Regions from separate parts of the Arthrobacter sp. efr-133-R2A-63 genome, predicted to be linked through region 2. Evidence: riboswitches for the same ligand, from Rfam matches in the RefSeq annotation. Region 2 holds a riboswitch; each other region holds the start of a gene.

Region 1 (3,938 bases), on a different contig from region 2:
CACCAGGAAACGGGTTCAGCCATGCAGCCTTGGGGCATCAAAGAACGCAGTTTCATAGCGGCAGGATTCGGAGAATACCTCCATCATGGCCGTGCGCTCGGCAGGAGAAGCGGCCCGTGCGGCGGCATCCGTGATGTCGATCGCCTTGCGGGTGGCCTCGGCGAACGCCTCGTCCGCGTAAGTACGCAGCCAGTCCGCATATGGGTGCTCGTCCGACGCTCCGGCCTGAAGGTAGCCATGGTGGAGCTGCTGTCCCACCTCGGCGTACAACCAGTAGCAGGGCAGCACGGCAGCCAACAGCACGGCATAGCTGCCCGACGCCGACGCCGCGAGCAAGTGGTCCACGTAGGCCTTGGTGACGGGGCCCTGCTTTCCGCTTACCTGCCGTCCGCTGAGCCACTTCCGATGGAGCTCGGACTCGACTTCAAGGCACATCTGCGAGCCGCGGGCCCAGAACAGCTGTTCGTTTTCGCTGGGGGCAAGGGCGCTTGCCCTGGCCAGGACCCTCGAATAGCCGTTGAGATAGATGGCATCCTGGGACAGGTAGTAGCTGAACTGCGCTTCGCCGAGGCCACCGGTTTGCAAGTGCTGGATGAAGTCCAGGCCATAAATGGCCGCAAGTTCCGTTTGGGCGGCGTCCCACATCCGGACGGCGAAATCCCCTGGCTGCAGCTCTTGCTGGAGCACGTGGAAATGATGGATCGGCCCGTTGCCCTTCCCCACTTCCAGCACCTCGGACTGGGTCAGGGCCTCCTGTAGCCAAGGCTTGACCGCGCGCAGTGCAGATTCCCAATCGCCGAGCCGCGCCTTGGCCGTCGCCATCGCCGACGACAGGGAACATCCCGTGCCGTGGCTGTTGCGGGTCTCCACACGTTGGCCGGCGAATTCCACCACGTCCTGGCTCAGGACTCCCCCGGTGTTGACCAGGGCATCGGGGCAGCCCGCTCCCTGCAGATGGCCGCCCTTCACCAGGACGGTGTTTCCGCAGGCAGCTGCCAGTCGCTTGCCCTGCTCCAGCGCCGATGCCCAGTCAGTCGCCTCAGCTTCGCCAAGCAGCATGGCCAATTCGGGAAGGTTGGGGGTCACCAAGTCGGCGAGGGGCAGCAGCTCCCGCAGTGCGGTTTCAGCGGATTCCGCGAGGAGCCGGTCTCCACTGGTGGCGATCATCACCGGATCCAGCACGACGACGGCGGGACGCGCCCCGCCGAGCCAGCGGCGGACTTCGTGGATGACCGCCGCGTCCCCGAGCATGCCGATTTTGACGGCATCGACCGTGATGTCGTCGCTGATGGCATCCAATTGCTGGCGCAGGAACTCCACGGGAGGCACATGGACGGCAGTGACTCCTTGCGTGTTTTGTACGGTGAGCGCCGTGATGACGGCCATGCCGTAGCCGCCGTTGGCCGCAATGCTCTTCAGGTCGGCTTGGATCCCGGCACCACCCGAGGGATCCGAGCCGGCGATGCTGAGGACCCTGGGGATATGGTTCTGGACAGCCTTGAGCGGGTAGACGGCCGATTGCGCCGAAACAGTCATGCGAGACATCCCTTCGCCGGTGCTAACCGGACAGGTTCAACGGGTTTGGTCTCAGCCGGCTTGGTGCGCGGCACCCCGTGTCAGTCCCCTAGCTTAACCCGGATCACACCCCGCCCGCTGAAATCGCCCAATGCAACCGGGGCGTGCGGGGGCCAGGTGAAACAGCCGGAAACGCAGAAGTCCCGGCCGTTTCCACGAGAGTGGAACGGCCGGGGCCCCTGCAGGGTATTGCGCCTAGAGCTGGGACTTGGGCACGCCGACTCCGAGAATGATCGGTTCCGCTGCCGGCGTCGACTTGGCCGGTGCAGCGTCCGGTGCCTTGGCCTCGTGCGCTGCCCCGCCGGAGGCAGCCACAGCGACCTCGTGGTGCTCCACGTTGGTGGCGTTGGCTGCACCCTGGGCACGGCTGGCACTGCGGTTGCGGCGGCCTCGGCGTCCACGCGAGCCCGAGTCCGGGGATTCACCGCTCGCAACGCCCGCGCGGGCCTCTGCCGGGGATTCCTGGGCTTCCGCGGCTGCCGGGACCGTGCCGGGCGCCTCCCCTAGTCCCGCGAACGCCTGAGCCAACAGATCCAGGCTCATCGCAGGGGCGCCGCTCGCTGGCTCTTCCTCGTGGTGGACGAAGGGCAGGGCCACTTCCTCGCCGCCGAACCGCAGCACAGGCTTCGAACGCTCCTCGCCACCCGATGCAGCGGCAGGAGCCGGGGCGGCCGGGGTTGCGGGAGTTGCTTCGGCTACGTGCCCGTCAGCGAGCAATTCCGCCGCGTGGTGGAGCTCGTCGTCGTGCAGGTGGGCAGCGTGGGCTGCCGCCGCGATGGTGGCAAGTGCGGCGCGGGTGGCTGCCTGCCGGTTCGGATCGGTGGATTCGACCGTGTGGACCGGCGCCGGAGGCGTGACCGGGAGTTCGGCAGTTCCCTGGCCGGCGCCCCTGCCGCGGCGGCGCTTGCGCTGCTCCGGGCGGACGGCCGGCTGTGACTCAGTGCGTGGGTGGTGGTGTTCAGCTGCCACCACGTTGGCCCGACGGTGCTCGACAGGCTCGTCGTGCGTGACGATTCCGCGCCCTGCGCATGTCTCGCACTGCTCGCCGAAGACCTCGAGCAGCCCGGTGCCCATGCGCTTGCGGGTCATCTGGACCAAGCCAAGCGACGTCACTTCGGCGACCTGGTGCTTGGTGCGGTCCCGGCCGAGGCACTCGACGAGGCGACGCAATACGAGGTCGCGGTTGGATTCAAGGACCATGTCGATGAAGTCGATGACGATGATTCCGCCGATGTCGCGCAAGCGCAGCTGGCGCACCACTTCCTCGGCAGCCTCAAGGTTGTTCTTGGTGACGGTTTCCTCGAGGTTGCCACCGCTGCCGGTGAACTTCCCGGTGTTGACGTCCACAACGGTCATGGCCTCGGTGCGGTCGATCACGAGCGAACCGCCGGAGGGCAGGAAGACCTTGCGTTCCAGCGCCTTGTGGATCTGTTCGTCCACGCGCCATGCCGAGAAAATGTCCTGGTCCGAGGTCCACTTCTCAAGGCGTCCCACCAGATCCGGCGCCACGTACGTGACATAGGCCTCGATGGTGTCCCAGGCTTCGTCGCCGGAGACGATCAGCTTGGAGAAGTCCTCGTTGAAGACGTCGCGGACAACCTTGATGGTGAGGTCCGGTTCGCCGTACAGGAGCTCCGGGGCCAGGATCTTGGTGGACGTGGACTGGCTTTCGATGCCTTCCCACTGGGCCCGCAAGCGGTTGATATCGTGCGTCAGCTCTTCCTCGGATGCACCCTCGGCGGCCGTGCGGACAATGACGCCCGCGTTCTCCGGGAGGCGATCCTTGAGGATCTTCTTCAGGCGGTTGCGCTCGACGTCGGGCAGCTTGCGGGAAATTCCCGTCATTGACCCGCCCGGCACGTACACGAGGTAGCGGCCGGGAAGGGAAATCTGGCTCGTCAGGCGCGCGCCCTTGTGGCCCACGGGGTCCTTGGTCACCTGGACCAGCACGGAATCGCCTGATTTCAGCGCGTTTTCAATGCGGCGCGGTTTGCCTTCCAGGGTGACGGCATCCCAGTTGACTTCGCCGGCGTAGAGCACTGCGTTGCGGCCGCGTCCGATATCGACGAATGCCGCTTCCATCGACGGCAGCACGTTCTGGACCTTGCCCAGGTAGACGTTGCCGATGAGGGAGTCCTGCTGTGTCTTCGACACGAAGTGCTCCGCGAGCACGCCGTCTTCGAGGACACCAATCTGGATCCTGTCGTCGCGCTGGCGAACGATCATCTGGCGGTCGACGGACTCACGGCGGGCCAGGAATTCGGCCTCGGTGATGACCTGGCGGCGGCGGCCGGTCTCGCGGGACTCGCGGCGGCGCTGCTTCTTGGCTTCAAGGCGGGTGGAGCCCTTGACGCTCGTGACGC
Region 2 (3,938 bases):
CGGCCGTGCCAGCGAGGTCGCCAAGTTGTTCTACTTCGAAATCGCTGATTCCGGGGATCCGGACCGCGGCGCCGGATACGTCACTGCCCTTCTCCAGGGCAGCGGCCCTCTTGAGTGCTTCATCGTGGGTGGCAACAAAGATTTCAGCAAAGCCCATGGAAACTACTCTCATTCATTCGTGGCGACGGAGCTGCGGCGCGGCGGCCGAAATGCGCCACACCGTCGGATCAAGCGTAGCGGACGGCGACGCGCAGCCGGTTGCGCCACGGGTCCTCGAAGCGCAGCTCCTGGCCGGTGTGGTGGGAGGCGATGCCGGCAACCTTGAGGCGGTCGGCGAGCGCGCCGACGTCGTCGCCTGACGGCACTTCAATGACCACCTCGCCGAGACCGAGCGTGTCCTTGCGCGGACCTGCGCCGCGGCTGTTCCAGACGTTCATGGCCATGTGGTGGTGGTAGCCCCCGGCGGAGACGAACAGTGCCTGCCCGTGCCAGCCGGCCGTCTGCTCGAAGCCCAAGGTGCCGACATAGAAGTCATGGGCGGTCTTGACGTCCCCCACTTGGAGGTGGACATGCCCGACGCCGGCGCCCGCCTCATGCTGGCCGGCCACCGCCGTTTCGCTCAGGTACTGCTGGAGGTAGCGCTGCGGCGGGAGCGGCAGGCTGTCCATGACGACCGAACCGCCGTTCCACTCCCACCCCTCGCGGGGCTTGTCGTAGTAGAGCTCGATTCCGTTGCCCTCGGGGTCGGTGAAGTAGAAGGCCTCGCTGACCAGGTGGTCTGCGCTGCCGACAAAAGCGTGGGGCTCGTACTGCGCTGCGGAGGCAACAGTTGCGGCGAGCGAGGACTGGTCCGCGAAGAGCAGAGCCGTGTGGAAGAGTCCGGCCTCTCCGCGGCCCGGGATCTGGAGCCCGGAGGCGGGAGCGAGGTGCACCAACGGCTTGCCGAGCCGGCCGAAGTAGAGTCCGCCGTCTTGCTCGGCGACGATGTCCAGGCCGAGCGCCCGTTGGTAGTAGTCGCCCATGAGCTTCATGTCCCCCACTTTGAGCATGACGGTGCCCATGGCGAGTTCGGCAGGAAGGAGATCCTGGCTGGAGGTGATGGTCATGTGTAACTCCCGGCTTTTTGCGGCGCCGCCCTTCGGCAACCTCTATACATCTAAATTACTTGAAGCTTCAATTTATTCCTAATGCCCGGCACTTCCGGAAAGGTGTCCCCGCAACACGGTGCATTGCGGCTTCAGCACCGCCTCAAGGGACGCGCGGGGATCGTTTGCGTAGAGCACGACGTCGGCACTGGCGCCTTCGCTGATGCCGTCGGCACCCAGCCACTCGCGGGCGGACCAGCAGGCCGCGTCGAGCGCGGCGGCCGGCGGCAGGCCCGCCTGGTGCAGTTCCAGGATCTCCTCGCCGATCCGGCCGTGCTTGATAACGCTGCCGGCGTCGGTTCCGGCATATACCCGCACTCCGGCGTCGAACGCCTCGAGGACGCGCTCATGCCGACGCTCCCAGAGCGCGATCATGTGGGCGGCGTAACGGGGGAACTTAGCTTCCGCCTGCTTCGCGATGTCCGGGAACGTCGCAATGTTGATGAGGGTGGGGACGATCGGTACGCCTTGGTCCAGCAGCCGGGGAATATGGTGCGGGAGGAGACCAGTCGCGTGCTCGATGCAGTCAATGCCGGCGTCGAGCATGTCGTCGATCGTCCCTTCGGCGAAGCAATGGGCGGTCACCCGGGCCCCCTCGTCGTGCGCCGCCGCGACGGCGTCCTTGACGATGGCCGCCGGAAAGGACGGCCCGAGATCCCCGGCGGAGCGGTCGATCCAGTCCCCGACGATCTTGACCCAGCCGTCTCCGGACCGTGCCTGCTTGCGCACCGCCTCCACCAGATCCTCCGGCTCGACTTCCTCGGCCAGGCCGGGAAGGTACCGCCGATGCCTCGCGATGTGCCTGCCTGCCCGGATGATCCTCGGCATGTCCGTCCGGCGCTGCAGCCAGCGCGTGTCGCTCGCGGAACCGGCGTCGCGGATCAAGAGAGTCCCGGCATTCCGGTCCGCAGTCGCCTGCAAGCGGGCAGTCTCCTCGTCGACGGCTCCGCCCTTGCCCAAGCCAACATGGCAATGCGCGTCGACCAAGCCGGGCAGCACCCATCCGTCCAGCACGACGTCCGGCTTCGCGAGGGGTCGGACAAAGGTCAGCCGTCCGTCGACCGACCAGAGGCCGCGCACATCCTCGTCCGGCCCGCTGAGGACGGTGCCGCTGAATTCGATGATTTCCGCCATGAATCCACCCTAGACTCAGGCGCCGTCGCCGGGGCAGTGACGTCTGTCCTCGGTCACATCTGTCTCAAGGACTCCCGGCTGTGGTAGCTTCGTCTACGACCACACGGGGGCCCTTGCAAGGGCTGAGATCGGGCTGACGCAGCCTGCGACCGTTGAACCTGTCCGGGTAATGCCGGCGAAGGAAGTGAGTAATCCTTTGAGCACCAAAGAAACACAGCTGAGCCCTACCCAAAACGAATCGGCTCAAGAAGTGACCCAGTCCCTCAAGTCGCATTCCCTCGTGTTCCTGGAAGACACTGAGACTGGAATCCGGGTTCCAGTCACGGAAATCGCCCTGGAGCCATCCCCCAACGGCGAGGCCAACGCCCCTTTCCAGGTGTACCGCACCGCGGGGCCGGGAAGTGATCCCGTGGTTGGCCTCGAGCCGTTCCGCAGCGAGTGGATCGAAGCCCGCGGCGACACCGAGGCCTACAGCGGCCGCGAACGGAACCTGCTCGACGACGGCAAGTCGGCCGTGCGCCGCGGCGCCGCCTCGGCGGAGTGGAAGGGCGCACAGCCGGTGCCCCGCCGCGCCGTCGAGGGCAAGACCGTCACGCAGATGCACTACGCCAAACAGGGCATCGTCACGCCCGAAATGCAGTTCGTCGCGCTTCGCGAGAACTGCGATGTGGAACTGGTCCGCAGTGAAGTCGCCGCCGGCCGCGCCATCATCCCCAACAACATCAACCACCCCGAATCCGAACCGATGATCATCGGCAAGGCGTTCCTGGTGAAGATCAACGCCAACATCGGCAACTCGGCCGTCACCAGCTCCATCGCCGAAGAAGTGGACAAGTTGCAGTGGGCCACCCAATGGGGCGCCGACACCGTCATGGACCTGTCCACGGGCGACGACATCCACACCACCCGCGAATGGATCATCCGCAACTCCCCCGTGCCGATCGGCACCGTGCCGATTTACCAGGCCCTTGAGAAGGTCAATGGTGAAGCCAACAAGCTCACCTGGGAGATCTTCCGCGACACCGTCATTGAACAGTGCGAGCAGGGCGTCGACTACATGACCATCCACGCCGGCGTGTTGCTGCGCTACGTGCCGCTGACGGCAAACCGCGTGACTGGCATCGTTTCCCGCGGCGGTTCCATCATGGCGGGCTGGTGCCTGGCGCACCACGAGGAAAACTTCCTCTACACGCATTTCGACGAACTCTGCGAAATCTTTGCCAACTACGATGTCGCGTTCTCGCTCGGCGACGGCTTGCGTCCGGGAGCGACGGCGGACGCCAACGACGCCGCGCAGTTCGCCGAGCTTGACACGCTCGCAGAGCTCACGAAGCGGGCGTGGAAGTACGACGTGCAGGTCATGGTGGAAGGCCCCGGCCACATCCCGTTCCACCTCGTCCGCGAGAACGTCGAGCGGCAGCAGGAGTTGTGCGACGGCGCACCGTTCTACACCCTCGGCCCGCTCGTGACCGACGTTGCCCCGGGCTACGACCACATCACCTCGGCCATCGGCGCCACGGAGATCGCACGCTACGGAACCGCGATGCTCTGCTACGTCACCCCGAAGGAACACCTGGGCCTGCCGAACAAGGACGACGTCAAGACCGGCGTGATCACGTACAAAATCGCCGCCCACGCCGCTGACCTTGCGAAGGGACA
Region 3 (3,938 bases), on a different contig from region 2:
CCAGCTTCTCCGTTGCATCCACCAACTCCACGGCATCGGGCAGGAGCGTCTGCTCGTCGGCGATGACCTCCAGCTTGACCCAATCCGTTTCCAAGGCCTCCCGGGCAAGTTCGGCTGTCATGACAGCGTCCTTGGCGGTAAAGCAGCCGGCAGTGTTGGGCAGGACACGGATGCCGTGGTCCACGAGCAACTGGAACAGGGAACCTGTCTCCGTCGGTGAGTACCTCCGCATGGCAACGGTGGTGAGTTCGGTGCCGGAGGCCAACAGGGCTGCTCCCAGGCCGTCCAGGCTCGGGGCTCCGCCGGTTCCCATGATGAGGCGCGAGCCGAACTCAACACCATCGATTACCAGGGCGTCGGTTCGGGTGCTTCCTGCGTGAGTGCTTGCTGTGGTCATGGTTCAGCCTCCCTGTACTGCGGTCACGATTTCGAGTTCGTCGCCCTCTGCGAGCGCGGTGGCAGCCCACTGGCTGCGCGGCACCACTTCGGAATTGCGTGCGACGGCGACGCCGATCTTGCGTCCGTCGGCCGCCTGGCCGCTGGGGTCCACAACCCGTCCGGTGATGTGGCTGACGAGTGTGGTCACGGACGCGCCGTCGCTCAGTGTGTGGTCTGCGCCGTTCAATTTGATGTTCATGCGTGGTCCTTCGGAAGGGGATGTGGGGTGTCGGCCGACGGGCCGCCTGTGGATGCCCTTGCTGCAGACAGCGGGCGGGAGAAGCGGTCCGGGCGGAATTTGTTCCACCGCGGATCGACGGTGCCATCCATGAGTCCGACGCAGATTTTCGCCGCTGCAGGGGTGAGGAGCACGCCGTGCCGGAAAAAGCCGCTGGCCACGATGAGGCCGGGCACGGTTCCTTCGCGACCTTCGACACGGCCCAACAGCGGTGCGTTGTCCGGTGTGCCAGGGCGGGCACGGGCGGTCGCTTCGAGGAGCTCCAGTTCGGCGACAGCCGGAACCAGTACCTGGGCGTCGCGGAGCAATTGATACACGCCGCCTGCTGACACAGGGTTGGCTCCTCCCCCGGACGCCGACAAACCGTCTTCGCGTTGCGTTGCGCCGATCACCACGGTCCCGTCGTCGCGCGGAACGATATACACGGGCACTCCGCGCACCATCCCACGGACGGTGGCGGTGACAAGGGGCTGCAGATGCTCCGGGACGCGCAGCCGCAGTATGTCGCCGTACACGGGACGCAATGGCAGCGACAATCCATCCGGCAGGCCGTTCAAGCGGGCAGCATCAAGTCCGTTGGCTACTACTGTTTCCGTGGCGAGAACATTGGCGCCCGAGCCGAGCACCGTCCCGACGACGCGCCCGTCCTCCCACAGGAGGCCCGCCGCAGTGTCGTGGACCGCAAACCCGTCCTCTGCCCCCGCGATCCAGCTCGAATCGCCGGGCTGGTGGTTTGCCAAGGCGGCGAGAATCGCGGCCGAGAGCCGGCGCGGATCCACTTGGTGATCGCCCGGGATATCGAAAGCACAGGAAATCTGCGGGCTCAAGAGCGGCTCGCGCTCCCGCGCCTCGCGCAACGGAACGGATTCCACCACCAAGCCATGGGCGAGCTGGACGTCCCGAAGGTCGGCGAGCGCCCGGCGGTCCGCGGCGTCCGCACCGACGGCGAGGGTCGGCGTCGTGCGGTAACCCGTGCCGCGCCCGGCGCTTGAGCCGGTCACATTGCGTTCGAAGCCCGGCCACAACGCCGATGATTCGAGCATGAGCTCCAGGAGGTCCTCTTCCTGGTAGTGCAATTCGCTGACGGGCGCCAGCATTCCCGCTGCCGCGAACGTAGCGCCGCTGGCCGGTGCGGGATCGATGAGGGCAACCGAACGGCCGGATCTGCGGGCTTCCCCCGCGATGCCGAGGCCAATGACACCGCCCCCGATCACCGCGACATCCGCGTGGAGGGGCCCGTTCCGGGTGTTTGCTTCTTCCATGGAGTCCTTCCCTACGCCGGTACTAGCCGGATCAGGTCAAGCGGTCGGCGCTGAAGCCCTCTCAGCCGCGCGGCGATTGTGACCGCCGCCGCGGCTCCCGCGGTACCAGCCCAGTTTAGAGGAACTACTCTGTTTCCATGACCCAGCACGATGTCCACACCACCGCCCGCCTGTACCTCTGCACCGACGCCCGCAAGCAACAGGGTGATTTTGAGCAATTTGTCGATGCCGCATTCGAGGGCGGCGTGGACATCATCCAGCTGCGTGACAAGACGATTGAAGCCGCCGAGGAACTGGAACTCCTGCAAATCCTGCAATCCGTGGCGCACCGTCACGGCCGTCTCTGGGCAGTCAACGACCGGGCGGACATAGCCTCCCTCTCCGGCGCACCGGTGTTCCATATCGGCCAAAAGGACATTCCGCTGCGCTCGGCCCGGAAGCTGCTCCACGACCCCACCATCATCGGCCTCTCCACGCACACGCCGGAACAGATCGACGCGGCCATCGCCGCGTCCCCCGGCCGCAGCGGCCTCGACTACTTCTGCGTCGGGCCGGTGTGGGCCACCCCTACCAAGCCGGGACGCTCCGCCGTCGGGCTCGATCTGGTGAAGTACGCCGCCAACGCCGTGAAGCAGGCAGACGCTGAGACAGTCGGCGGTGTGGTGCTCCCCTGGTTCGCGATCGGGGGCATCGATCTGGGCAACGTCGAAGAGGTAGTGGAGGCCGGTGCAAGCCGCATCGTAGTGGTCCGCGCCATCACCGAGGCGGAGGATCCGACGGCGGCAGCCCAGGCACTCCTGGCCGCCCTTGACGCTGCTGCGGCCTAGCGAGACGCCGAAAGATTTTGGAGTTACCCTGACTTTCGTGTCACATCAGCGGATAGCCCCGAATGTCAGTGAAACGTCGAACCAGCTCGCGGAAGCACTGGCGGCGCTTCGGACTGAACTCGAGCTGCCTGCAGGCTATCCCGCTGAAGCGCTGCGCGACGCCGAAGCGGCGGTTTCCGGACACACCCTGCCGGTGCAGGACCTCACGGACGTTCCGTTCATCACGATCGACCCGGCCTCTTCCACGGATCTCGATCAGGCGCTCTTCATCGACCGGTCCGGCGATGGTTACAGGGTCCTCTACGCCATCTCCGATGTGCCCTCCTTCGTGCCCCCGGGAGGAGCGCTCGACGCCGAAACCCGCCACCGCGGGCAAACGTACTATGCCCCGGACGGCCGCATACCGCTGCACCCCGAGATCATCAGCGAGCACGCCGGAAGCCTGTTGGCCGGCCAGACGTGCGGCGCGTTCGTGTGGGACTTCGAACTCGACGCCGAAGCGGAGTTCCGCACTGTCTCTGTGGGTCGGGCAAGCGTACGCAGCCGCGCCAAGCTCGACTACAAAGGCGTGCAGGCGGAGATCGATTCCGGCGCGGCCGATCCCGTCCTTCATCTCCTCAAGGAGGTCGGACTCAAGCGGGTGGAACTCGAACGCCGCCGCGGCGGAGCCAGCCTGAACATGCCTGAGCAGGAAATCGTGCAGCTGCCCGACGGCGAGGGCTACAGGATCGTCGCAGCTCCCTCGCTGCCGGTGGAGGACTGGAACGCCCAGATTTCGCTCATGACCGGGATGGCAGCCGCCCAGCTGATGCTCGACGGCAAAGTGGGAATCCTACGGACCATGCCCGCCCCCGATGAGCGTTCGTTGCTCCATTTCAAACGGCAAACCGGGGCGCTTGGCAAACCTTGGACCGAAGGGACCAGCTATGGCGAGTACCTGCGGAGCCTCGATGCCAAGGACCCCCGGCAACTGGCCATCCTCCATTCAGCGGGACTGCTTTTCCGTGGTGCCGGCTACACGCCTTTCGACGGCGAGGTCCCGGACAGCGTGATGCAGTCCGCCATCGGGGCACCCTATGCCCACACCACCGCTCCGTTGCGCCGCCTGGTCGATCGATTTGTCCTGGTCATCTGCGAGGCGCTCAGCAATGGAACCGAGATACCAGCATGGGC

What was found. Region 2 has a riboswitch for thiamine pyrophosphate ahead of thiC (phosphomethylpyrimidine synthase ThiC). Riboswitches for the same ligand answer to the same signal wherever they lie in the genome.
Region 1: it holds a riboswitch for thiamine pyrophosphate, as region 2 does, so the genes downstream of both, thiD (bifunctional hydroxymethylpyrimidine kinase/phosphomethylpyrimidine kinase) here and thiC (phosphomethylpyrimidine synthase ThiC) in region 2, are expected to answer to the same signal.
Region 3: it holds a riboswitch for thiamine pyrophosphate, as region 2 does, so the genes downstream of both, thiO (glycine oxidase ThiO) here and thiC (phosphomethylpyrimidine synthase ThiC) in region 2, are expected to answer to the same signal.

The regions. Positions count from the first base shown of each region.
Region 1 is NZ_JARVRG010000010.1:65,111-69,048, reverse strand. Features, by position in the region: gene thiD (bifunctional hydroxymethylpyrimidine kinase/phosphomethylpyrimidine kinase) at 16-1,536, opposite strand; TPP riboswitch at 1,528-1,624, opposite strand; gene QRN45_RS05480 (Rne/Rng family ribonuclease) at 1,771-3,938, opposite strand, start outside.
Region 2 is NZ_JARVRG010000013.1:117,770-121,707, reverse strand. Features, by position in the region: gene QRN45_RS07120 (hypothetical protein) at 1-157, opposite strand, end outside; gene QRN45_RS07115 (VOC family protein) at 228-1,106, opposite strand; gene QRN45_RS07110 (amidohydrolase family protein) at 1,185-2,279, opposite strand; TPP riboswitch at 2,373-2,480, shown strand; gene thiC (phosphomethylpyrimidine synthase ThiC) at 2,476-3,938, shown strand, end outside.
Region 3 is NZ_JARVRG010000004.1:142,226-146,163, reverse strand. Features, by position in the region: gene QRN45_RS01335 (thiazole synthase) at 1-397, opposite strand, end outside; gene thiS (sulfur carrier protein ThiS) at 401-637, opposite strand; gene thiO (glycine oxidase ThiO) at 634-1,938, opposite strand; TPP riboswitch at 1,930-2,049, opposite strand; gene thiE (thiamine phosphate synthase) at 2,076-2,765, shown strand; gene QRN45_RS01315 (RNB domain-containing ribonuclease) at 2,803-3,938, shown strand, end outside.